DNA from 3 places in the Streptomyces sp. NPDC048825 genome. Region 2 is predicted to be linked to each of the others. Evidence: riboswitches for the same ligand, from Rfam matches in the RefSeq annotation. Region 2 holds a riboswitch; each other region holds the start of a gene.
The links. A riboswitch is a leader RNA that binds a small molecule or an ion and turns the genes downstream of it on or off. The one in region 2 is predicted to bind cyclic di-AMP.
Positions count from the first base shown of each region.

Region 1: linked by a shared signal. The riboswitch ahead of ACGFNK_RS27945 (transglycosylase SLT domain-containing protein) and the one ahead of ACGFNK_RS25320 (M23 family metallopeptidase) in region 2 are both predicted to bind cyclic di-AMP.
Region 3: linked by a shared signal. The riboswitch ahead of ACGFNK_RS37910 (M23 family metallopeptidase) and the one ahead of ACGFNK_RS25320 (M23 family metallopeptidase) in region 2 are both predicted to bind cyclic di-AMP.

Region 1 covers NZ_JBICUR010000012.1:223,482-230,915, reverse strand. Annotated here, with positions in the region: gene ACGFNK_RS27955 (hypothetical protein) at 1-562, shown strand, start outside; gene ACGFNK_RS27950 (hypothetical protein) at 579-1,388, shown strand; cyclic di-AMP (ydaO/yuaA leader) riboswitch at 1,853-2,002, shown strand; gene ACGFNK_RS27945 (transglycosylase SLT domain-containing protein) at 2,007-2,741, shown strand; gene ACGFNK_RS27940 (hypothetical protein) at 2,868-3,770, opposite strand; gene ACGFNK_RS27935 (hypothetical protein) at 3,906-4,625, opposite strand; gene ACGFNK_RS27930 (hypothetical protein) at 4,747-5,355, opposite strand; gene ACGFNK_RS27925 (hypothetical protein) at 6,093-6,821, shown strand; gene ACGFNK_RS27920 (hypothetical protein) at 6,845-7,434, shown strand, end outside.
Region 2 covers NZ_JBICUR010000011.1:12,900-20,333, reverse strand. Annotated here, with positions in the region: gene ACGFNK_RS25335 (TnsA-like heteromeric transposase endonuclease subunit) at 1-668, opposite strand, end outside; tRNA gene ACGFNK_RS25330 (tRNA-Met) at 911-984, shown strand; gene ACGFNK_RS25325 (PP2C family protein-serine/threonine phosphatase) at 1,152-2,249, shown strand; cyclic di-AMP (ydaO/yuaA leader) riboswitch at 2,534-2,689, shown strand; gene ACGFNK_RS25320 (M23 family metallopeptidase) at 2,701-3,723, shown strand; gene ACGFNK_RS25315 (PrsW family intramembrane metalloprotease) at 3,792-5,126, opposite strand; gene trmB (tRNA (guanosine(46)-N7)-methyltransferase TrmB) at 5,208-6,038, opposite strand; gene lhgO (L-2-hydroxyglutarate oxidase) at 6,504-7,434, opposite strand, start outside.
Region 3 covers NZ_JBICUR010000021.1:114,256-121,689, forward strand. Annotated here, with positions in the region: gene ACGFNK_RS37900 (M16 family metallopeptidase) at 1-665, shown strand, start outside; gene ACGFNK_RS37905 (M16 family metallopeptidase) at 662-2,053, shown strand; cyclic di-AMP (ydaO/yuaA leader) riboswitch at 2,268-2,425, shown strand; gene ACGFNK_RS37910 (M23 family metallopeptidase) at 2,439-3,227, shown strand; gene ACGFNK_RS37915 (GntR family transcriptional regulator) at 3,450-4,145, shown strand; gene ACGFNK_RS37920 (HPr family phosphocarrier protein) at 4,368-4,649, opposite strand; gene ACGFNK_RS37925 (GNAT family N-acetyltransferase) at 4,821-7,434, shown strand, end outside.

The DNA.
Region 1 (7,434 bases), on a different contig from region 2:
ATACCGATTGCTGCCGCGGATGGGGGAGTTCCGGACCCTGTTGCTCGGCAGCTCGCTGAGGAAACTCATTCGCTGGCAGATCAGCGGTTCTGACTCGGACATGCCGACTGAGTTCAGCGGTTCCTGGGACGGCGATCCGCGGTGGCGCAAGGGGGAATTCCCGTGCGGATATCCCGGTGCGCCCGTGCTCAGCGGCCGCATCTCCGAGCTGCTGCGGGACGAACTGTCGACGGCAGGAAGGTTCGTGCCGATTGCTATCGAAGGTGCCGAATCAGACAATTATGTCCTTTATCTCGTGGAGCGAATCGTTGACTGCTTGGACGCCCGACGGTCGTCCAAGCCGAAGAAGACGACGGGCGAGATCACAAAAGCCGTCTTCCGGCCCGAGGCCGTGCCCGTCGCTCTGCCCGCCTTCCGGCTGCCGGAATACCCTGGCGGCGTCTACTGGAACGGGTGGGCAGTGGACCGCCTGACCGAGCTGCTGGGCAGCGACCTGGAAGCGCGCGTGGTCTGGTCGGAGGATCCGTCCCTCACGCCGCACCCCAATCCCTGGGGTTTCTGAGGCTGACAGAAGGCCCATGACCACGGCAGGCACCGAAGAGCACCTCTCCGTGTACCGGCTGCTGCCGAGCATGAGGGAGAGCGAGCTTCCCACTGGGGACCCCAGCTCCCCTGTGCTCAGCCACCGTGTCGCGGACCTCCTGAGGGGTCTCCTGGCGGGCCGGCTCGACACACGACTGGTCTGGTCGGAGACCCCGGGCCCGTTCCGCATCCCGACCCCTGGGGGTTCTGACGTGAACAACGCACGGGAGTCGGCCTTCCGCGACCATATGCGCCGCGGAGCCGAACGTGTCCTGTACGGCTTCCCGGAAGTCCTCCGGCCCGAGATCTACGTCGTCTCGTTCGAGGTCTGGCGCGTCGACCAGGATCCTCGCTACCCCTACGCGGCCATCGGCTACAACACCGAGAGCGCGGTCCGCCGGGTGCTGGATCAGGGCTGTGCGTACGAAGGATCCGCCCGTTGGGAGTACTCGTACTGGTCGCTGGAGGGGTTCGAAAGGCTCGGCCATGTTCCCGAGGATCCGGTCGGCAGCAGCCTGCACCTGGCCGAAGCGCAGGCGGAAGAGCTCTGGTACGAGGACGAGGGCGGCCTCTCCGACGAGGCGTGCGATGCCCGCGACGACCAGCTTGTCCGCCGATTCGACGAGCTGTGCATCGACGTGGCCCGCCGCCTGCGGGCCGATGGCCACATCGCCCGGGTATTCGGACGAGCCGTACCGATCGTGCTGTTCGACATGGACCGCCCCAGCTGGGAGACGGAAGCCACCGAGGCCGCCAATCCTCGCGAGGTGCTCGCCGATTTCCTGGAGCATCACTCGGTGAGATGAGCGACGGAACGGACCAGGGCCAGCCGACGGCAGCAGGGCGGCCCAAAGCGGTCGGTTGCCCGCCTGTGAGCAGCCTCGTACACCCTGTGCGCGTACGAGGCCCCATCCGCCGAGCACATCGACGTGACCGAGGTCCACTTCGAGCTCAACGCTGGACGGCCCCCACAGGCCAAAATGCCCGAGTTGCCTACATTGCCGCTTTATTCAGACTTAGTGGTGCTTGATCGCGTGAATTGGGTCACCTCCGGGTGAATTGGATGTTGAGGCGGCCTCTCGGCAACTTCTGCTTTGCAGAACGTAAGTTGAAGGTTGTGTTCCGGAGTAATCGGGCGATTTCCCCCTCGTTTTGGCTAGTTCATAAGGGGCGCACCGGGATTTCGGGGCTTGTTTCGGGTGTGTGCTCTCGCATACGTTCTCGTCGATCCGGGCGGAACGCCGAATCCTGCCGCCGCCCCGGAACCCCATTCATCCACGCGCTACGGCAGGAGCGGGGGACCCAGGTAAGTCGCCGATCCGGGCACCGGAACGGCTTGGGGTGAAGTCGCGCTCATCGTGCGGCCGGGCATCTCCCGCCCGAACCCGACAGCTCACCTCGCAGGCGCCGGAGAGGAATTCGCCATGCCCGCACGAGGTAAGCACCGCCGTCCGAAAGCCCGCCGCATCGCCCGCGTTGTCATTCCCGTAGGAACGGGCGGGGCCGCGCTCGCGCTCCCGTTCGTGGGGGTGACCGGCGCCCACGCCGCCCAGCCGACGGCGCAGGTCGCACAGGTTGCGCAAGCCGCGGTTCCGCAGGTCGAGCTCGTCACGCACAAGGTGATCAAGGGCGACACCCTGATCAGGATCGCGAAGAAGCACACCACGAGCGGCGGTTGGCAGAAGCTCTACAAGGCCAACCGTGCGGTCATCGGTGACAATCCCTCGCTGATCAAGACGGGTCTCACGCTGACGGTCGGTACGAAGAAGTCGGCCGCGACCCCGGCTGCCGCCAAGTCCGCGGCGCCCGCTGCCACCCCCGCCGCCGCGAAGACGTACACGAACGACCTGGACGGCTGGATCAAGGAGGCGCTGGACGTCATGGCCCAGCATGGGATTCCGGGCTCGTACGACGGCATCCACCGCAACATCATGCGTGAGTCGTCGGGGAATCCGCAGGCCATCAACAACTGGGACTCCAACGCCGCGGCCGGGACCCCGTCCAAGGGCCTCCTGCAGACCATCGATCCGACCTTCAGGGCCTACCACGTGCCCGGTACGTCGATGGACCCCTTCGACCCGGTCGCGAACATCGCGGCGGCCTGCAACTACGCCGCCGACAGGTACGGCTCGATCGACAACGTGAACGGCCCTTACTGATCGGGCGTCTGGACCTGTGGGGCGGCCTCGTCACCGGATCGGCTGAGCGCGCCCCATGGGTCGGCCGATCGGCGCCAGGGGGAATGCCCGGCCCTCTGACGGGACCGGGACATTCACCGGCGCTCGTCAGGCATTCGCGTCCCGGAACAGATCTTCGACCTTGGCGGCCGTCACGGAGCGCTTCAGCCAGGCTCGGAGGGTTTCCAGGTCGGTGCATTCCATGATGCGTGCGCGTACGCCGTCCGGAACCTCGATGCCGCGCTCGCCCAGGACCAGCAGGATGTCCTCGGCGTGACCCTCGACGCGGCCCTCGGTGCGGCCCTCGGTGCGGCCTTCCGCGCGCAGGCGCTGGGAGGTCTCCGAGCGGAAGAAGGAGAGGTCGGCGGACATCAATTGCCTCCAGATCTTTGCGGCCGGGGCGGTCCCGAGGCCGAGTTCGGTGAATTCGGCGAAGATCCTCGCGGTCTCTTCGTCGATGGTCTTCAGGGCGGCGGCCAGGGCTTTCAGTATGGCAGCGGCGTTGTCGTCCTTGCCATGAGTGATGGCAGACAGTGTCGCCAGGGGAATGTCGCGGGCCGCGGTAGACGGGTCGGTGATGGCGGGGACGTTGTGCGGGCCCAGAACGAGGGGACGCAGTGTGAGAGTGCGCCACTGCCTGGGCCCGATCGTGATGGGTTCGGAGGCCCAGGTGGCGGTGGCCTTGTCCTGGCAGGTGACGAGCAGGACGGGCGGGATGCGGTACTTCGCATAGAGGTGGGCGATGTAGTAAGCCCAGCTTGCATGCTTCTTCGGGTCTTTCTTGCCCTGGGCTTCGACGACCAGGAGATGGCTCTCGCCGGAGGCGGTGTCGAGCCTGAGGAGCGTGTCCACACGCCGTTCCAGTGGCTTGATCTCCGTGAGGTCGGTGGGCATGAGGGACACCGCTACGGGGTCCGGGAACGGGAGATCCAGAGTCCGGAAGGTCCGCGCGAAGGCGCCGGGGTCCTCCTGGAAGAGGCGGTGCATCGCCTCGTGGGATGAGCTGACCATGTGGCGGACGGTAATGACGGCACGTCAAGCCGGGCTGGAATATGCCGCTGGCTCACTCGTAAGGATGATCGCCGGGAGGCTTCCGGCCCCGGCTACCGGCCCTGAAGGCCGCTACCCGGGGCCGACGCACACCCGTCAACCGAGCTTCGCGTTCTGCGCCTTGGCCACGACAGGCGAGACCTTGGTGTCGCTGGGCGTGGACTGGGCGATGGCCAGGCCGTCCACGGCGTAATAGACGGCGATGACGTCGTCGCGGCGTACGGCTGCCGCGTGAACCGTGTGAGTGGCGCCCCTGAACGTCAGTGTGGACTTGAAGGCCAGCGACTCGTCGCCCGCCGGGTCCGCCTTCTCGGCGGTGACCGAGTCGTACGGGCTCGTGTTGCCGTTCGCCTTGGCGGTGAAGCCTCCGCCGCAGGAGTCCACCGCCTTGGAAAGGCCGGACATGGCCGACTCCGCCTTGCCGGCCTCGTAGGCGGTGAGCGTGACGTAAGTGAAGGCGTTGGCGTCCTTCGAGGCCACTCGCGTGAGGTCGGCCTGCGGCTCGCCGACGGGGAGTTGGTTCATCGCGTACGCCAGTGGGGCGCACTCCCTCTTGTCGAGGGTGACTTCGTCCTGGGACTTGGCGAAGAGGAACTCCTCCTTGTTCTCCTCAACCTGGTGGCCCTCGACGTCCGCCGTGGTGATCACGAGCTTCGCCAGGCGCTCGGCCGGGCTCACCTCCTTGGCCGGGGCAGCCGTCGCCTCGGGCTTGTCGGCCGCCGCGTCCGTCTCCGCGTCACCGCTTCCGCAGGCGGTCAGGCCGGTGAGTACGGCGATGGAGAGGGCGCAGGAGGCCAGGGCAGCGTGTCTCTTCATACGTCGTCCTTTCGACGGAAGAGGGAAGTCGGTGGAAGATCACGGCATGGCGAAGATCACGGCACGGCAGTGAAGTCCGTGGCTGTCACGAGGTCCTCGGCTGCCGTGCCCGCCAACCGCCCTACTGGCCAGGGAACTTCCAGATGAACGGCTCCCCGTCCTCCTCCGACCAGTGGACCTCCATCTCCTTCGCGTTCGCCGGGATGAGGTACGACTCGCAGAACGTGTGGCTCTCGCCCGTCTTCCAGCTCTCGACGTCGTACGGGTCCTCGCAGCCGGGTGCGTCGTCGGAGGCGCCGATGAGCAGGGCGCCCCGCTTGCCGTCCGCCCAGATGGTGGTGCCCTCGCCCGCGTCGGAGTCGGACGTCAGGGCCGGGCCCCCCTTGTGCGTGAACTTCATGTGCGCGACCGCGAGCACCATGCCCTTGGCCTCCGCCTTGTCCTGCACCAGCTCCTGGGCCTCGGCCTCGGTGCCGACGTCGACCTTCTGCGCGGTGATGTCGTAGGTGACGTTGCCGGCCTCTTCCTCGACCTTGCCCTCGGCGCTCTCGCCCGTGGCCATCTCGCCACCGGAGGCCGCCTCGGCCGGAGTTGCCGCCGCCTTGGCCTTGGACTTGCCGGAGGGCTTCTTCGCGTCGGCCTTGTCCTCCCCGCCACCGCACGCGGTCAGCGCGAGCGCGAGAACGGCGACGGGCGCGGCGACGCGCAGGGCGGTTTTCTGGTGCAGCAAGACAAACTCCTTGTGAGTGTTGCGAGTGAGGGGGATGTGGGGATGCGGGGATGCCCACCCGCGCGAGCGCCACAGCGGCACGGCACCAACCGGTACAGAGGTACAGCGGCACAGCCACACAGCGTTACGCGGTCGAGGTGCCGATTCCGATGCCGGTGCTCTACGGGGCTGCCGACCACCGGAGTTGCACCAGGAAAGGCCCAACTGCTCGTCGGGCAGACGACGTTCCCCGTGCGCGGATCCGCTCGCAGCGGAAACGCGATCACCAGATCCTGGGGTACCGCCCCTCACGCTGTCAACAAACGTGAACACTCACCGTCACAGACGGCTGGAGAGAGCAGCCGCGGTGCACCCTCCCACCTGGAAGGTCACCCGCACGCCTCCGGACTCGTGAGCGAATCGTGCAGGAACGGTGGCTTCCGCATGGCGATCACATGTCCGCCGCACGTCACGCCGTTCGCGCTCGCACAGCGAAACCCGCTCATCAAGGCCCGTACTCAACGGGGAACCAATCGCCCCGCGTTGCGCGTGGATAACGTCGAGTCCTGTGAGGTTCGCGATCGTTGACGCGCCTTGAGGGGCTTATGCGCCCCTGATACGGTGCGATGACTTGACACTCATTCCAGCATTTCAGCCGCTGGTTATTCGGCCAGGTCGGGCGGTCGGGCGGTACGTCCGGTGCGGAGTGGAGTGTCCCAAATGGCAGAAACCTTCTTGGGTGTACGGGGAGCGGTTGCGTGAAGATCCAAGAGCGTACGGGGGCGGGTAACAACCGTTCCGGGGCGCCGGCTCAGCCGGCCATGGGTGAGCGCCTTCCCACGCCGCCTCGCGAGCGCAAACCAGCACTCGCCGCTCTCGCCGTGCTGCTCATCCTGGTCGGAGCGCTCGGGGCGACCATGCTCGTGCTGCGCGCCGGGGATCGTGTCGAGGTCATCCAGGTGAAGGAGGGCGCCGACATCCAGGCCGGCGAGACCATCACCGACAGCAACATCACCTCCGTCATGGTCGCGGAAGACTCCGCCATCAACTACGTGCGGTGGGAGCAGCGCCAGGCCCTCAAGGCCCTGAAGGCCAGGTCGACGATCTACGGGGGCACGGTCGTCGTCGGCGAGATGTTCGCGAAGCAGGCCTCTCTCCCCGCCGGCAAGGCCTCCGTGGGCCTCGCCCTCAAGGAGGGCCAGTACCCGGCCAACGTGAAGGTCGGCGACACCGTCGCCGCCTACCGCGTGAGCGACACTGCCCCCAGCTCCGACAGGGACAACTCCTCCTCCGGTGGTACAGCTGCCGGCACCGACGCCCTCCTGGTCGACAACGCGCGCGTGAACACCAAGAGCAGCGGCGACGACGCCACCATCAGCACCGGCAACCTCGCCATCACGGTGCTCGTCGACCAGGACGACGTCCCCGCCCTCACCCAGGCCGCCGCCGCGGGCGAGGTCGCCGTCGCCCTCGTACCCGGCAACTAAGGGCGAGAGAGACAAAAAGAGACATGGCGCTCATCGCTCTCGCCGCCGACAAGGGGTCACCCGGCGTCACCACGGCCGCCGTTGCCCTCGCCGCGGTCTGGCCCCGTCGGGTTCTGCTGGCGGAGACCGATCCGGCCGGCGGTGACCTCGTGTACCGCAGTGCCGCCGCGCATGGCGGTCCGCTGAACCCCAACACCGGCATGCTGTCTATCGCCGCCACCGCACGCCGGGGTCTCGTACCGGATCAACTGTGGGACCACGTACAGCCGTTGAGTGGTGGACTCGAGGTGCTGGTCGGGCTCGGGAACGCCGAGCAGGCCGCCGGGCTCGCCGGGCTGTGGCCGACTCTCGGCCGGGCCTTCGCCCACCTCGCCGACTCGCCGAACGCGCCCGCCGACGTCATCGCCGACTGCGGCCGGGTCGCCGGGGACACACCCGCCGTCGAGATGTTCTCGCAGGCGGCCCTCGTCCTCCTCATCTCCCGTACGGAGCCGGAGGCCATCGCGCGCGTACGCGACCGGGCCGCCGCCCTCACCGCCAAGCTGCACGGCGGCTCCCGCGGCGCGGCCTCTCTCGCGACCCCGCTCATCGGCGTCATCCTCATCGCCGACCC
Region 2 (7,434 bases):
CCCGACCACACCAGTGCGAGGACGGCCGGCCGCACGTCCTCGACCGGCCGGCCCGCCGCCAGGCGCCGTTCGGCGACCGTGAGGGGATCCCCGTCCTGCACCACCTCCCAGGCCCGCGCGATGTCCTCGTCCGGCACAAGCCCGGCCCGCCGGTAGGCGGCCAGGAACCGCACGTTGGCCAGCAGCACCGGATCCGCCCCCGACCAGATCTCGTACTGCCAGCCGTGGCCCTCCACCAGGTCCCCAGGCCAGGCCAGAGCCTCCGCGATCTTCGGATCAAGAAGGCGGTCGGCCGGCTTCACGTTGACCACGCGCACGTTGCCGTCCCCCAGCACCAGCAGGAAGTCCGGCACGTGCAGCCGCCACCGACCACCCACCCGCGCCCGCAGACGGCACGGCTGGGCGAAAATCCCGACCACCTGCGGGTCGAAGTCCGCCAGCAGCAGCCGAGCCAGCTCCAGACGGCTCTCATAGACCACCAGCCCACGCGTCGTAGCCGACGCGTACTCCCCGGGATGATGCTTGTGCCCCTTCGCCGACCTGACCCGCCGCCACGGCACGGACCCGTCGAAACTGCCCCGGCGCAGCTGGCTGAACTCCACGCTGCAGACCGAGTCGTCCTCGTACCGGATCGAAGCCGTCGCAGACTCCTGACTGCCAGCCCTCACGCTTGTACGCTTGGTAACCATGAGCTGACCGTAGGAAGCCGCCCAGGACCAAGAGGCCGGATGACCGAGAAGTTCCCGGGACTGACCACCACCGACCACAGGCGTTGCTAACGCGCGTCGGAAGATTGCTAGCCGACTGCTAGAGATCGACCGACACTGCTAACGCGGACCCGGAACCTACAGCAGGCGGCGAAAACGCGTGTGCTGAGCGTCCCGCGGATGGCGTACACTGGTCTTACCGACGCGGGGTGGAGCAGCTCGGTAGCTCGCTGGGCTCATAACCCAGAGGTCGCAGGTTCAAATCCTGTCCCCGCTACTGAACACTCAGGGCCGGAACCTACGGGTTCCGGCCCTGAGTGCTTTCCGGGTTCCCGACGGTCCTGTCCCCCATGGCCCGCTCACCCACTCGGCCCGCACAGGTCGCCCCCCGACCACCCGCCGGGAAACCTGTGACCGAGCGCGGTGAAGGGCGGGAGAGCAGTGGTGGGGCCCGGAGAAGTGGAGACTGGTGGGCGGAGGATCGCTGACCTCCGGACTCTCGTCCGTGCGCTCCCTGTGCTGCTGATCATCGCGGGCGTCTGCTACGACTTCCTCACCCCGCCCCCCTTCACCGCGGTGCCCTTCTTCACGGTCGCCCCGCTCGTCGCCGCGCCCCTCTCCACGTTCGGCAACACGCTGCGTACCGGACTCGTGGCCGTCGCCGCCCTGTCCCTGCTGCACATCAGAGGGCCCTTCGACGTGGGCTCGGCCACCGAGGTCGCCACCGCGACGGCGGTCGCCGTGCTGGCCCTCGCCATCAACCGCCTCGTACGCCGCAGTGACCAACGTCTCGCCTCCGCTCGCGAGATCGCGGAGGCGGCCCAGCGCGCCGTACTGCCCGAACCGGCCGAACGGATCGGCGGGCTCGACATCGCGGCGCGGTACGAGGCGGCGCAGGCGGACGCGTTCATCGGGGGCGACCTGTACGCCGTGCAGGACACCCCGCACGGCGTACGGCTCGTCGTCGGCGACGTACGGGGGAAGGGCATGGGCGCGGTGGCGGCCGTTGCCGTGCTCATCGGGGCCTTCCGGGAGGCCGCCGAGCAGGAGGCGACCCTGGAGGCGGTGGCGCAGCGGCTGGAGCGGGCGCTGGTGCGCGAGGCCGCCCGGCGAGGCGGCCTCGAGGCGGTCGAGGGCTTCACCACCGCCGTACTCGCCGAGCTCCCGCACGCCGACGCCGTCGTACGCCTCGTCCACCGTGGTCACCCTTGGCCGCTCCTGCTGTACCGGGACGGCTCGCTGGACACGCTGCGGTCCGAGGACCCCGCACTGCCGCTCGGGATGGGCGAACTGGGCCCGTGGCCCGACCGGGCGCAGGAGGTCCCGTTCCCCGGCGGGGCCACCCTGCTCTTCTACACGGACGGGGTGACCGAGGCCCGGGACCGGCACGGCGTCTTCTTCGACCCGGCTCAGTGCCTCGCGGGCCGGACCTTCCACGGACCGCGGGCGCTGCTCGCCACGCTCGTGGAGGAGGTCGTCCGGCACACGGGAGTCGGCGGCGCGACGGACGACATGGCGCTGCTGGCGGTCAGGAGGCCGTGAGGCGGGTTCTTGAACCGCCCCGGGTCTGATGCCTGCGGGGTCAATATCACCGGTAGTAGTCGGACCAACCCACTCCGGTTAGCAACTGAAACATTGTCAACAGAAGTCACAGCAGTGAATTACCCGCGAGTCAGGATCAACTCGCCCGATTCATCCCGCTCATGACCTGAAAGTCCAGGCCAAGACCGCCAACGAATCTCCGGAACAGCTTGGAATCCGGTGCCTGCCTCTATTAACGTTCGATAACGCAGCGCGGTCGTCCCAGCCGTCACAAGAGTCGGCTCCGTGCGCACGCGCCGAATCCCGCAAGGGAACCGGGGAACCACCACTTGGGGTGAATCGGGCGTCGTTCCCGGTGGAGACACCGTGAGCGACGCGCGTAGGAGACCTTCCTGCTCCGAACCCGTCAGCTAACCCGGTAGGCGACAAGGAAGGAAAGGAGTGCGCCTACGTGGCGTCCAACCGGCCTGCCCCCCAGACTTCGTTCGCGCCGAGTGAGCAGCAGCCCGACTCATTCGGCTACGGCAAACGCCAGGACGAGGAGACCTGGGAGGAGTGGAACCCCACCGAGGATTCCCTCAAGCCCGTTCGCGGCAGGCACCGCGTCGGCAAGCAGCGCGGCGGAGGCCTTGCGCGCAGCTCCACGGTTCTGGGCGTCGGAGTCATAGCTGCCGTCAGCGCGGGCGGCATGGCCAGCGCGCAGACCGGCAAGCCGCCGGTCTCCATCACCCTGCCCGACCTTCCCCTGATCTCGGACGACCCCGAGGAAGAGGAAGAGGCCGGCTCCGCGACACCGCTCACCCAGGCCGGTCTGACCACGGCGGACGCCGAGCAGGGCAACTCCGACGCCGGCGAGGCCCTGCGCGCCCGCATCATCCTGCAGGCCGAGCGGCAGCAGGACCAGGTGGACCGCGAGGCCAGGCAGGCCGCGGCGACCGCCGCCGCCAAGAAGGCCGCCGAGCAGGCCGCCAAGGAGCGGGAAGCTGCCCGGGCCAAGGCCGAGGCAGCCAAGGAGAAGGCGGCGGAGGAGGCCCGGCAGAAGGCCGAGGCGGAGCGCCTCGCCGAGCTCGCCAGGAGCTTCGCGCTGCCGACGTCCTCGTACACCATCACCTCGACCTTCGGTCAGTCCGGCGCCCTGTGGTCCTCCGGGAGCCACACCGGCCTGGACTTCGCCGCCCCGTCGGGTACGCCGCTCAAGGCGGTCCACAGCGGCACCATCACCGAGGCCGGCTGGAACGGCTCGTACGGCTACCTCACGAAGCTCAAGCTCGACGACGGCACGGAGATCTGGTACGCCCACCAGTCCTCGATCAGCGTCAGCGTCGGCCAGAAGGTCAGCACGGGCGAGGTCATCGGCCGCGTAGGCGCGACCGGCAACGTCACCGGGGCGCACCTCCACATGGAGGTCAAGACGTCGGGCGGCGACGGAATCGACCCGATGGCCTGGCTGCGGAGCAAGGGGCTCAACCCGTAAACCCGTAGGTCAGCTCTTCGACGCCATCCGCTTTTCGGACGAGAAGCGGATGGCGTCCTGCTTTTCGCCTAGTTCCGGTAGGGGTTGTAGGCCGGGTCATACGCCGGGAAGGGCGACGCCTGCCCGTAGGCGTTCCCGTACGCAGGCCACGGTGGCGGCACCGGGAGTGGTGCCGTGGACCGGGCCGCGTACGCCAGTGCGGGACGGGCCAGCTCGCGGCGGGCCCACAGCTCGTGGAGCAACTCCCGTTCCCGTACGACGAAATCGGCGCCCGCACGGCCGCGGCGCCCCCGGTGGCGCAGGAACGCGAGGGACGTCGCGTAGGCCTCGTACTCCGCAACCGCCCGCCCCGCCGGGCGCCCGCCGTGATACGTGGCGTACTCGCGGGCCAGTCGCCGCGCCTTCATCGAGCCGAGCACGAACGGCTCGGGAACGGTCAGCCAGCCCGCCATGGCGTATGCGGGCAGCTCGGCGCGCACCGTACCGAGCTCACGCTGCCGCGTCCAGATGACCAGCCAGGTCAGCAGGCCGAACGCGGGCACCATGAACGCCGCGTACACCGCGAAAAAGCCGTATGTGCCGAAGGTCGACGAGCCGTTCCAGAGGGCGTGCATGCCCATCGCCAGCAGCAGGCCCGCGAAGGGCAGCAGTACGCGTCGTATGTGCTGGCGGTCCGCCGAGAGCGCCGCGATGCCGAAGCCGATGCCGGTGAGCACGGTGAACAGCGGGTGCGCGAAGGGCGACATGATCACGCGTACGAAGAAGGTGGCGGCGGTGACGGAGGCGATACCGTCCCCGCCGCTGAGCTGGTCGGTGCCGAAGGCGGTGCCGAGGTAGAGGATGTTCTCGGTGAACGCGAAGCCGGTCGCGGTGAGCCCGGCTATCACCACGCCGTCGACGATCCCGGTGAAGTCCCGTCTGCGGAACAGGAAGACAAGTAAGACGGCGGCGGCCTTCGCGCTCTCCTCCACGACGGGCGCTATGACCGTCGCGCCGATCGTGTCGGCGCTCGACGGGTCCGCGGTGGCCGTGGCTATCCAACGCGTCGCGAAACTGTTCGCGACGATCGCTATCAGCGCCGCCGCGCAGGCGCCCCAGGCGAACGCGAACGTCAGGTTCCGCCAGGGCCCCGGCTCGACCCGGTCCAGCCAGCGGAACGCGGCGATCAGCAGCGGGACGGGCAGCACGGCAAGGCCAAGGCCCACCAAAAAGCCCTCGGTGCCGGTCTGTTCGCGGACCAGGGCCAGGATGACGAGACCGGAGAGGGCGAGCAGGGTGATCAGCGCGCCGTAGCGCACCCACCTGCGGCGCCACCAGTGTGTATGCCGCCGGGTGCCTCCGGCGTGGGTGCCGGGAGGTGGTGGGTACGCCGGGTACGCCGGATACGGGGGACTGGTGGCCACAACATCGACCCTAACCAGGGAGGGGCTGGGCTTGCGACGGTACGTTTGCGCTCCGCTGGGTTCGCTGGATTCGGACGGGCTTTATGGGGTTCTGGGTGGGGCGTCGTGCGGGGTGCTGCGCGGCACGCGGTGGAACAGCAGGTCGTGCACCACATGTCCCTTGTCCAGGCCCTGGCTCTCGAAACGGGTCAGCGGGCGGAAGTCCGGACGGGGCGCGAAACCGCCGCCCGGCCGGCTGTTCTCGAAGTCCGGGTGCGCGGTGAGGACTTCGAGCATCACCTCGGCGTACGGCTCCCAGTCCGTGGCGCAGTGCAGCAGCGCGCCGGGCTTGAGGCGGGACGCGGCGAGTGTGAGGAAGTCCGGCTGGATCAGGCGGCGCTTGTGGTGGCGCTTCTTGGGCCAGGGGTCCGGGAAGTACACGCGCAGTCCGCTCAGGGAGTCCGGCTGGAGCATCTCCCTGAGCAGGATGATCGCGTCGCCGTTCGCGACCCGGATGTTGGACAGCCCGTGTCGGTCCGCGAGATTGAGCAGATTCCCCTGGCCAGGGGTGTGCACGTCGACGGCGAGAATGTTGGTGGCGGGATCCTCGGCGGCCATCTGAGCGGTGGCCTCGCCCATCCCGAACCCGATCTCCAGCACGACGGGCTTGTCGTTCCCGAACAGGTCGGTGAGGTCGATCTTCCGCCGGCCATCGATATCAAGCCCCCACTTTGGCCAGAGCCGTTGCAAGGCGTCGGCCTGCCCATGCGTGACCCGACTCCGCCGCGGCTGAAAGCTACGGATCCGCCGCTCGAAGTGGGACCCTGCGGGGTCGGCGCGGGGGCCGTCGGGGAAGCGGGGTTCGCCTTTGGCGCGGGGGTGGGGACGGCGGGGTTCTTCGGTGTTTTGGCGCTCAGACACAGTGCGGTTCATTTTACGGAGCGGGTTGCCTCCGGCGGTTGGGCGGGTGGGTTCGTTTTCGGGTGCGGGTGCGTTGTGGCTGGTCGCGCCCCGCGGCGGAGCCGCTGATGTCACAGCCCCGCGCCCCTTGGGTGGGTGGTGGGTCGGGGCCGTGGGCCGGTGCGTCAGCCCGTCGCAGGGTGGGCATACGGCCCTTCGTCTGACACAGGGCGCAGGTGGTCTGAGACAGAACCTACGCGACGGGCATACGACGCACCGGCCCACGTCCCCTCCCGCCGGTGGGAGGGTGCGGGCACGTTGTGGCTGGGGCGAGTGGAGCCGCAGGCTTTTGCTTTTCAGGGGCGCGGGGAACTGCGCGACCAGCCACGACGCACCCGTAGCCGCGACACGACCTGTCACCCCCACCCCCTTGCGGGGGGCCTGGGGCGCAGCCCCAGTTTCGGGAAGGGGCGGGGCTGGGGAAAGAAACCCCCGCGGTCACCCCAACGCCTCCAGAACCCTCCGCCCCACCTCACGCCCAATCGGAAGCGAAGCGGTAGCCGCAGGGGACGGCGCGTTCAGCACATGCACCGTGCGCGGCCCTTCCCGCAGAAGGAAGTCGTCCACCAACGTGCCGTCCCGAAGGACCGCCTGGGCGCGAACGCCCGCAGAAGCCGGAACCAGGTCATCCTGAGTAACCGCCGGCAACAAGCGCCGCACAGCCCCGGCAAACGCCGCCTTGGACAAAGACCGCCGCAGCTCACCCCCGCCATACCGCCAGTGCCGCCGAGCTATCCGCCAGGCTCCGGGCCAGGCAAGCGTCGCCCCCAGCTCCCGAGCCCGCACGGTCCGCCAGTCATACCCCTCACGGGCCAACGCCGGCACAGCGTTCGGCCCGATGTGAACGCCCCCGTCGATCCCGCGCGTGAGATGCACCCCGAGGAACGGAAACGCGGGATCCGGCACCGGATACACCAGCCCCTTCACCAGCCAGGGCCGCGCCAGCGAGTAGTACTCCCCCCGGAACGGCACGATCCGCATCCTGGGCTCGTCCCCTGCAAGGCGAGCGATCTCGTCACAGTGCAGCCCCGCACAGTTGACCAGCACACGCGCGCGTACGACGTCTCCATCTCCCGTACGAACAGCGACCCCGAGATCGGGCCGCCGGTCGATGTACGTGACCTCCGCCCCGTACCGAATCTGCGCCCCCGAGGCGTCCGCGAGCTGCCGAGCGACGCCCACGAAGTCGCAGACACCGGTCGTGGCGACATGAATGGCGGCAAGCCCCTGAACCTCCGGCTCGTACTCGGCGATCTGGGACGCCCCCAGCTCCCGTACCGGAATGCCGTTCTCCCGCCCCCGCTGCACCAGCGCATGCAGCCGCGGCAACTCGTCCCGCTCCGTGGCGACGATCAGCTTCCCCGTAACG
Region 3 (7,434 bases), on a different contig from region 2:
CCATCCCGGGGCACGACGGCAAGCCTGCCCCGCGCGACGGCACCCTGCCGGACACCATCGGCGAGCAGCTGCGCGAGGTCGTCGAGGAGGAGGTCCCGGCGCGCGCGCTGATGGCCGCCTACCGGCTCCCGGAGGACGGCACGCGCGCGTGCGACGCGGCCGACCTCGCCCTGACCGTCCTCGGCGGCGGCGAGTCGTCGCGCCTCTACAACCGCCTCGTGCGCCGGGACCGTACGGCTGTGGCGGCCGGTTTCGGTCTGCTGCGCCTGGCCGGAGCGCCCTCCCTGGGCTGGCTCGATGTGAAGACCTCCGGCGATGTCGAGGTCCCCGTCATCGAGGCGGCCGTCGACGAGGAGCTCGCCCGGTTCGCCGAGGAGGGCCCCACGGCCGAGGAAATGGAGCGTGCCCAGGCCCAGTTGGAGCGCGAGTGGCTGGACCGGCTCGGTACTGTCGCCGGCCGCGCCGACGAACTGTGCCGGTACGCCGTCCTGTTCGGCGACCCGCAGCTCGCCCTGACCGCCGTACAGCGTGTGCTCGACGTCACGGCCGACGAGGTCCAGGAGGCCGCCAAGTCCCGCCTGCGCCCCGACAACCGCGCGGTGCTCGTGTACGAGCCGATCGCCACCGACGAGGAGACCGCCACCGACGAGGAGAGCGCCCAGTGACCGAGGCCACCGTGACCATGGACTTCCACCCCCAGCCCCAGGCCGGCGAGGCCAAGCCCTGGGCCTTCCCGGCGCCCGAGCGCGGTGCGCTCGCCAACGGCCTGACGCTGCTGCGCTGCCACCGCCCCGGCCAGCAGGTCGTCGCCGTGGAAGTCCTCCTGAACGCACCGCTGGAGGCCGAGCCGAAGGGCCTGGACGGTGTCGCCACGATCATGGCGCGTGCCTTCTCCGAGGGCACCGACAAGCACTCCGCCGAGGAGTTCGCCGCCGAGCTGGAGCGCTGCGGCGCCACGCTGGACGCGCACGCCGACCACCCGGGCGTACGCCTGAGCCTCGAAGTCCCCGTGTCGCGGCTCCAGAAGGCGCTCGGCCTGCTCGCCGACGCCCTCAGGGCGCCCGCCTTCGAGGACAGCGAGGTCGAACGCCTCGTCCGCAACCGGCTCGACGAGATTCCGCACGAGACCGCCAACCCGGCCCGCCGCGCCGCCAAGGAGCTCTCCAAGGAGCTCTTCCCGGCGACCTCGCGCATGTCGCGCCCGCGCCAGGGCACCGAGGAGACGGTCGCGAGCATCGACTCGGCGGCTGTGCGCGCCTTCTACGAGAAGCATGTACGCCCCGCCACCACCACCGCGGTCGTCGTCGGCGACCTCACCGGTGTCGGCCTCGACGCGCTGCTCGGTGAGACGCTCGGCGCCTGGACCGGCTCGCCGGCCGAGGCGCGTCCCGTGCCTCCGGTGACCGCCGACGACACGGGCCGCGTGGTCATCGTCGACCGTCCCGGAGCCGTCCAGACACAGCTGCTCATCGGCCGCGTCGGCGCCGACCGGCACGACCGTGTGTGGCCCGCCCAGGTGCTCGGCACGTACTGCCTCGGCGGCACCCTCACCTCGCGTCTTGACCGCGTCCTGCGCGAGGAAAAGGGCTACACCTACGGTGTGCGGGCGTTCGGACAGGTGCTGCGCTCCGCTCCGGACGGCACGGGCGCCGCGATGCTCGCCATCAGTGGCTCGGTGGACACGCCGAACACCGGCCCGGCGCTCGACGACCTCTGGAAGGTGCTGCGTACGCTCGCGGCCGAGGGCCTGACGGACGCCGAGCGCGACATCGCCGTACAGAACCTGGTGGGCGTGGCGCCGCTCAAGTACGAGACCGCGGCCGCCGTCGCCGGCACGCTCGCCGACCAGGTCGAGCAGCACCTGCCGGACGACTTCCAGGCGACGCTGTACCGCCAACTCGCCGCGACGGGCACCGTGGAGGCCACCGCGGCCGCCGTGAGCGCCTTCCCGGTGGACCGTCTGGTGACCGTCCTCGTCGGGGACGCCGCCCAGATCGAGGAGCCCGTCAAGGCCCTCGGAATCGGTGAAGTGAGCGTGGTCCCGGCCGAGTAGAGCCGCCGCACATCCCCGGGGACCCTGGAGGCTTATGAGCCTCCAGGGTCCTTCTTTGTCCAAATTGATTGGATTGGTTGGGAGTTGATATGGAGGTTGTGTGTCTGCGCTGTGGCGTGCGCTACAAAAACCGTCATCCGTTTGTTGTTTGAGAGATGGCCCGCTTAGCGTCAGTCCGGCTGTTCGTCAGGCAGTGCGCCGCATCCGCGGCACCGGACAGTCATCGCCGAGTCCCCGTACGGCGCGAGCCAGGGGAGCCGGGGACCCACCGCAGTCCCTGGGGTGAATCGGGCGCCCTCCTGGAGGGAGCCCGTAGGAGACCTTCCTGCTCCGAACCCGTCAGCTAACCCGGTAGGCGAGAAGGAAGGAAAGGACCAGCCACTTCATGGCGTTCACCCGCGCCACCGGGAAGCACCGTCGCCCGAGCCGTACGAAGCGCACGTCCTCGAGGACCGTGGGCGTCGCGACGCTCGCCACCACCGGTGTCATCGGCACCCTGGCCGCCCCGGCGTTCGCCGGCCCGTCCTCGGTCAAGCAGACAGGGCTGACCCAGGCCGTCACCATGGGCGACTCGGTCGCCGACCAGATCGACGCCCAGGCCCACGCCCAGCGGCAGGCCGCCGAGGAGGCCGCCGCCCGCGAAGCGGCCGAGGAGGCCGCCAAGAAGCTGGCCGCCGAGCAGAAGGCCCGGGCCGAGGCGAAGGCCAAGGCGGAGCGCGAGGCCAAGGAGCGCGCCGCCCGCGAGGCCGAGCGCAAGCGCCTGCTCAACTCCTTCGTCTCGCCGATCAGCGACTCGTACGTCTCCACCGGCTACAAGGCCGGCGGCTCCGTCTGGTCCTCCGGCAGCCACACCGGCATCGACTTCCACGCCGCCAGCGGCACCACCGTCCGCGCCGTGGGCGCCGGTACCGTCGTAGAGGCCGGCTTCGAGGGCTCGTACGGCAACCAGGTCGTCATCAAGATGAACGACGGCACGTACACGCAGTACGCCCACATGTCGTCCCTCTCCGTCTCCGTCGGTCAGAGCGTCACCCCGGGCCAGCAGATAGGCCTCTCCGGGGCGACCGGCAACGTCACCGGAGCACACCTCCACTTCGAGGCGCGTACGTCCCAGGAGTACGGCTCGGACATGGACCCCCTCGCCTACCTCCGGTCGCACGGCGTGAACGTCTGACGGCTCGGAAGCTTCACCGCGCACCTCTCCCGAAGGCCCCGGCTCACCGAGCCGGGGCTTTCGTGCATGCCGACGGGACGACTGCCTGTTCTGCGCGACTATGTGTCCAAAAAAACTCCATGGATTCCGGCCCGCCATCGGAATTTCCGGTTCTCTGCAATAGAGTCACCGGACGAGCGTCAATCGACCGCGTTTCGCGGGGATTAAGGCGGAGGTCCGGTCATGCGTATTCCCGCGCACTCGGTATGCACGGCGATCCGTGACGACATCGTCGCGGGTGTCTACGAACGCGGCAGCCGGCTCACCGAGGAACTGCTCGCGCGTCGCTACGGCGTCTCGCGGGTCCCCGTGCGGGAGGCACTGCGCACGCTGGAAGCGGAGGGCTTCGTCGTCACCCGCCGCCACGCGGGCGCGTGCGTCGCGGAACCCACCGAGCAGGAGGCCGGCGACCTCCTGGAGATGCGCATGCTCCTGGAGCCGCTGGGCGCCGCGCGCGCTGCGCAGCGGCGGACAGAGGCGCACCTCAAGGTGCTGCGAGGCCTCGTCAGGCTGGGGCAGGAGCGGGCCAGGAGGGGCCAGGGCGAGGATCTGCGCTCGTTGGGCGGCTGGTTCCACGAGACGCTCGCGCAGGCGTCCGGCAGCCCCGCGCTGACCTCGATGCTCACCCAGCTGCGGCACAAGATCGCCTGGATGTACTCGGTCGAGGCGCCGGCCCATCCCGCCGAGTCCTGGTCGGAGCACGGCGGCATCGTGGACGCCGTCGCGCGCGGCGACAGCGAGCGGGCCCGGGCCATCACGGCCCTGCACACCGAGCGGGCGACGGCCGCACACCGGCTGCGCTTTCCCGAGCGCGGTGATCGCGTGGAGCGTGTGAGGAGTTCGCAACACCCCGTAAACACGGCGAGCGTGCGGCATTAACAGTGGCGCCGTATACAAAGGGGAGTAATTCGCGGGGGATTATTTTTGCTGCCCGCGATGTGGAATTGCAAAGGGCCCGCCCGGTATTTTGGGCGAGCCCTTTTGGTGCGTGTGCGGGACGGCGTTTTTGATGCGACGACCACAGCGACCATCAATTGAGGAACCCCGACGGCGCGCAACCAGGTCCGCGAGAGCGGCGCCGGTTGAGGCGCAAAGGGGTGCTCACACAGTTTCCGGCAGCTCCTCAAGCCCCTCCGCGACCAGCTTGGCCAGGCGGTCGAGCGCGGCGTCCGCGCCCTCGGCGTCGGAGGCCAGGACGATCTCCTCGCCGCCCTTGGCGCCCAGACCGAGCACGGCGAGCATGGAAGCGGCGTTGACGGGGTTGCCGTCCGCCTTGGCGATCGTCACGGGGACGCCGGCGGCCGTGGCCGCGCGGACGAAGATGGAGGCGGGGCGGGCGTGGAGGCCCTCGGCCCAGCCGACGTTGACGCGGCGCTCAGCCATGTGATGCTGCCCTTCAGGTGTTCTCAGGTTGTCTAGACCACTATTCCATACCGCGAAGCGCCCTCGAGCGGGGGTCGAGCCCGTCGGAGGCCAGGAGCCCGTGCGGGGGCCCGAGTCGGGCCCCCGGACTGCCTCGCGCCATTGTCGGACACGAGCCGTACTCTGGGGCCCATGCAGACCTCGTCGGACCGGCACGAGTATCCCGCCCACTGGGAGGCCGACGTCGTGCTGCGCGACGGCGGCACCGCGCGCATCCGGCCGATCACGGCCGACGACGCCGACCGCCTGGTCAGCTTCTACGAGCAGGTGTCCGACGAGTCGAAGTACTACCGCTTCTTCGCGCCGTACCCGCGCCTGTCCGCAAAGGATGTCCACCGCTTCACGCACCACGACTTTGTGGACCGGGTGGGACTCGCGGCCACGGTCGGCGGCGAGTTCATCGCCACCGTACGCTACGACCGCATCAACGCCGAGGGCCTGTCCGCCTCTGCTCCTGCCGACGAGGCCGAGGTCGCCTTCCTCGTGCAGGACGCCCACCAGGGCCGCGGCGTGGCCTCCGCGCTGCTGGAGCACATCGCCGCGGTGGCCCGGGAGCGCGGCATCCGCCGGTTCGCCGCCGAGGTGCTGCCCGCCAACAGCAAGATGATCAAGGTGTTCACGGACGCCGGCTACCAGCAGCAGCGCAGCTTCGAAGACGGCGTCGTACGCCTGGAGTTCGACCTGGAGCCCACCGACCGCTCACGCGCGGTGCAGTGGGCCCGGGAGCAGCGGGCCGAGGCGCGGTCCGTGGCCCGGCTCCTCACGCCCGGTTCGGTCGCCGTCATCGGGGCGGGCCGCGCGCCCGGGGGAGTGGGGCGCAGCGTGCTCGACAACCTCCGCGGGGCCGGGTTCAGCGGACGTCTGTACGCGGTGAACAGGGCCCTGCAGGAGAAAGAACTCGGCGGGGTCGCGGCGTACCGCTCGATCCGCGACATCCCCGACCCCGTCGATCTCGCCGTGGTCGCCGTCCCGGCCGAGCACGTCCCCCAGGCCGTCGCCGACTGCGGTGAGCACGGCGTGCAGGGGCTCGTCGTGATCTCCGCGGGGTACGCCGACAGCGGCCCCGAAGGGCGGGAACGCCAGCGTGAACTCGTGCGCCACGCGCGCACGTACGGCATGCGCATCATCGGACCCAACGCCTTCGGGGTCATCAACACCGCACCGGATGTACGGCTCAACGCCTCGCTCGCGCCCGAGATGCCGCGGGCCGGACGCATCGGTCTGTTCGCGCAGTCCGGTGCCATCGGCATCGCGCTGCTGTCCCGGCTGCAGCGGCGCGGCGGCGGCGTCACGGGCGTGACCGGAGTGTCGACGTTCATCTCCTCGGGCAACCGCGCGGACGTGTCCGGCAACGACGTACTGCAGTACTGGTACGACGACCCCGACACCGATGTCGCGCTCATGTACCTCGAATCCATCGGCAACCCACGGAAGTTCACGCGCCTCGCGCGGCGGACCGCCGCGGCCAAGCCGCTCGTCGTCGTCCAGGGCGCGCGGCACGGCGGGGCCGCACCTCCGGGACATGCCGTACGGGCCACACGGCTGCCGCACGCGACCGTCTCCGCGCTGCTGCGGCAGGCCGGGGTCATCCGGGTGGACACGATCACCGAGCTCGTCGACGCCGGCCTGCTGCTGGCACGCCAGCCCCTCCCCGCCGGGCCCCGTGTGGCGATCCTCGGGAACTCCGAGTCGCTCGGGCTGCTCACCTACGACGCCTGTCTCGCCGAAGGACTTCGGCCGTTGCCGCCGCTGGATCTGACCACGGCGGCATCCGCGGACGATTTCCATGCGGCGCTCTCACATGCGCTGGCCGATGACGCCTGTGACGCCGTCGTGGTCACGGCCATACCAGCGGTCGGTGAGACGTCCGCAGCAGACGCCCCCCTCGCCGAGGCGCTCCGCTCGGCCGCGGCGGCGTCCCCGGCGAAGCCGGTGCTCGTGGTCCATGTGGAGCTCGGCGGGCTCGCCGAAGCGCTCTCCGCCGCCACCAGCACCGCGCCCCATGCCGTCGAGCCCCAGGTGCCGCCGCCCGCCGAACGCCCAGCGGCGCAGGCCCCCGCGGACGAATCCCGTCTCATCCCCGCCTACCCCGCGGCCGAACGCGCCGTCCGCGCCCTCGCCGAAGCCGTCAGATACGGGCAGTGGCGCCGGGACGCCGCCGAGCCCGGCCGGGTGCCCGAGTTCGAGGACATCGACGAGAAGGGGGCCGCCGAGCAGATCGACGCTCTGCTGGCGAAGGGCGACCCGGCCGGGCTCACGCTCGGCCCCGACGACACCTGCACGCTGCTCAGCCGGTACGGCATCGACGTACGCCGTGCCCTGCCCGCCCCGACGCCCGACGAAGCCGTCGAGGCGGCCGAGCGCTCCGGCTACCCCGTGGCGCTGAAGGCCACCGCCCCGCACCTGCGGCACCGCGCCGACCTGGGCGGCGTACGACTGGATCTGGCGGACGAAGAGCAACTGCGGCGGGCGTACGCCGAATTGACCGAGCTCTTCGGGCAGCCCGCCGAGCTGCGCCCGGTGGTGCAGAGCATGGCTCCCCGCGGCGTCGACACCGTCGTCCGCGCGGTGATCGACCCGGCGGCCGGAGCGGTGCTCTCGTTCGGGCTCGCCGGAGCCGCCTCGGAGCTGCTCGGCGACACCGCGCACAGGCTGATCCCGGTCACCGACCGGGATGCGGCCTCGTTGATCCGGTCGATCCGGACGGCGCCGCTCCTCTTCGGCTGGCGGGGCTCGGCACCAGCGG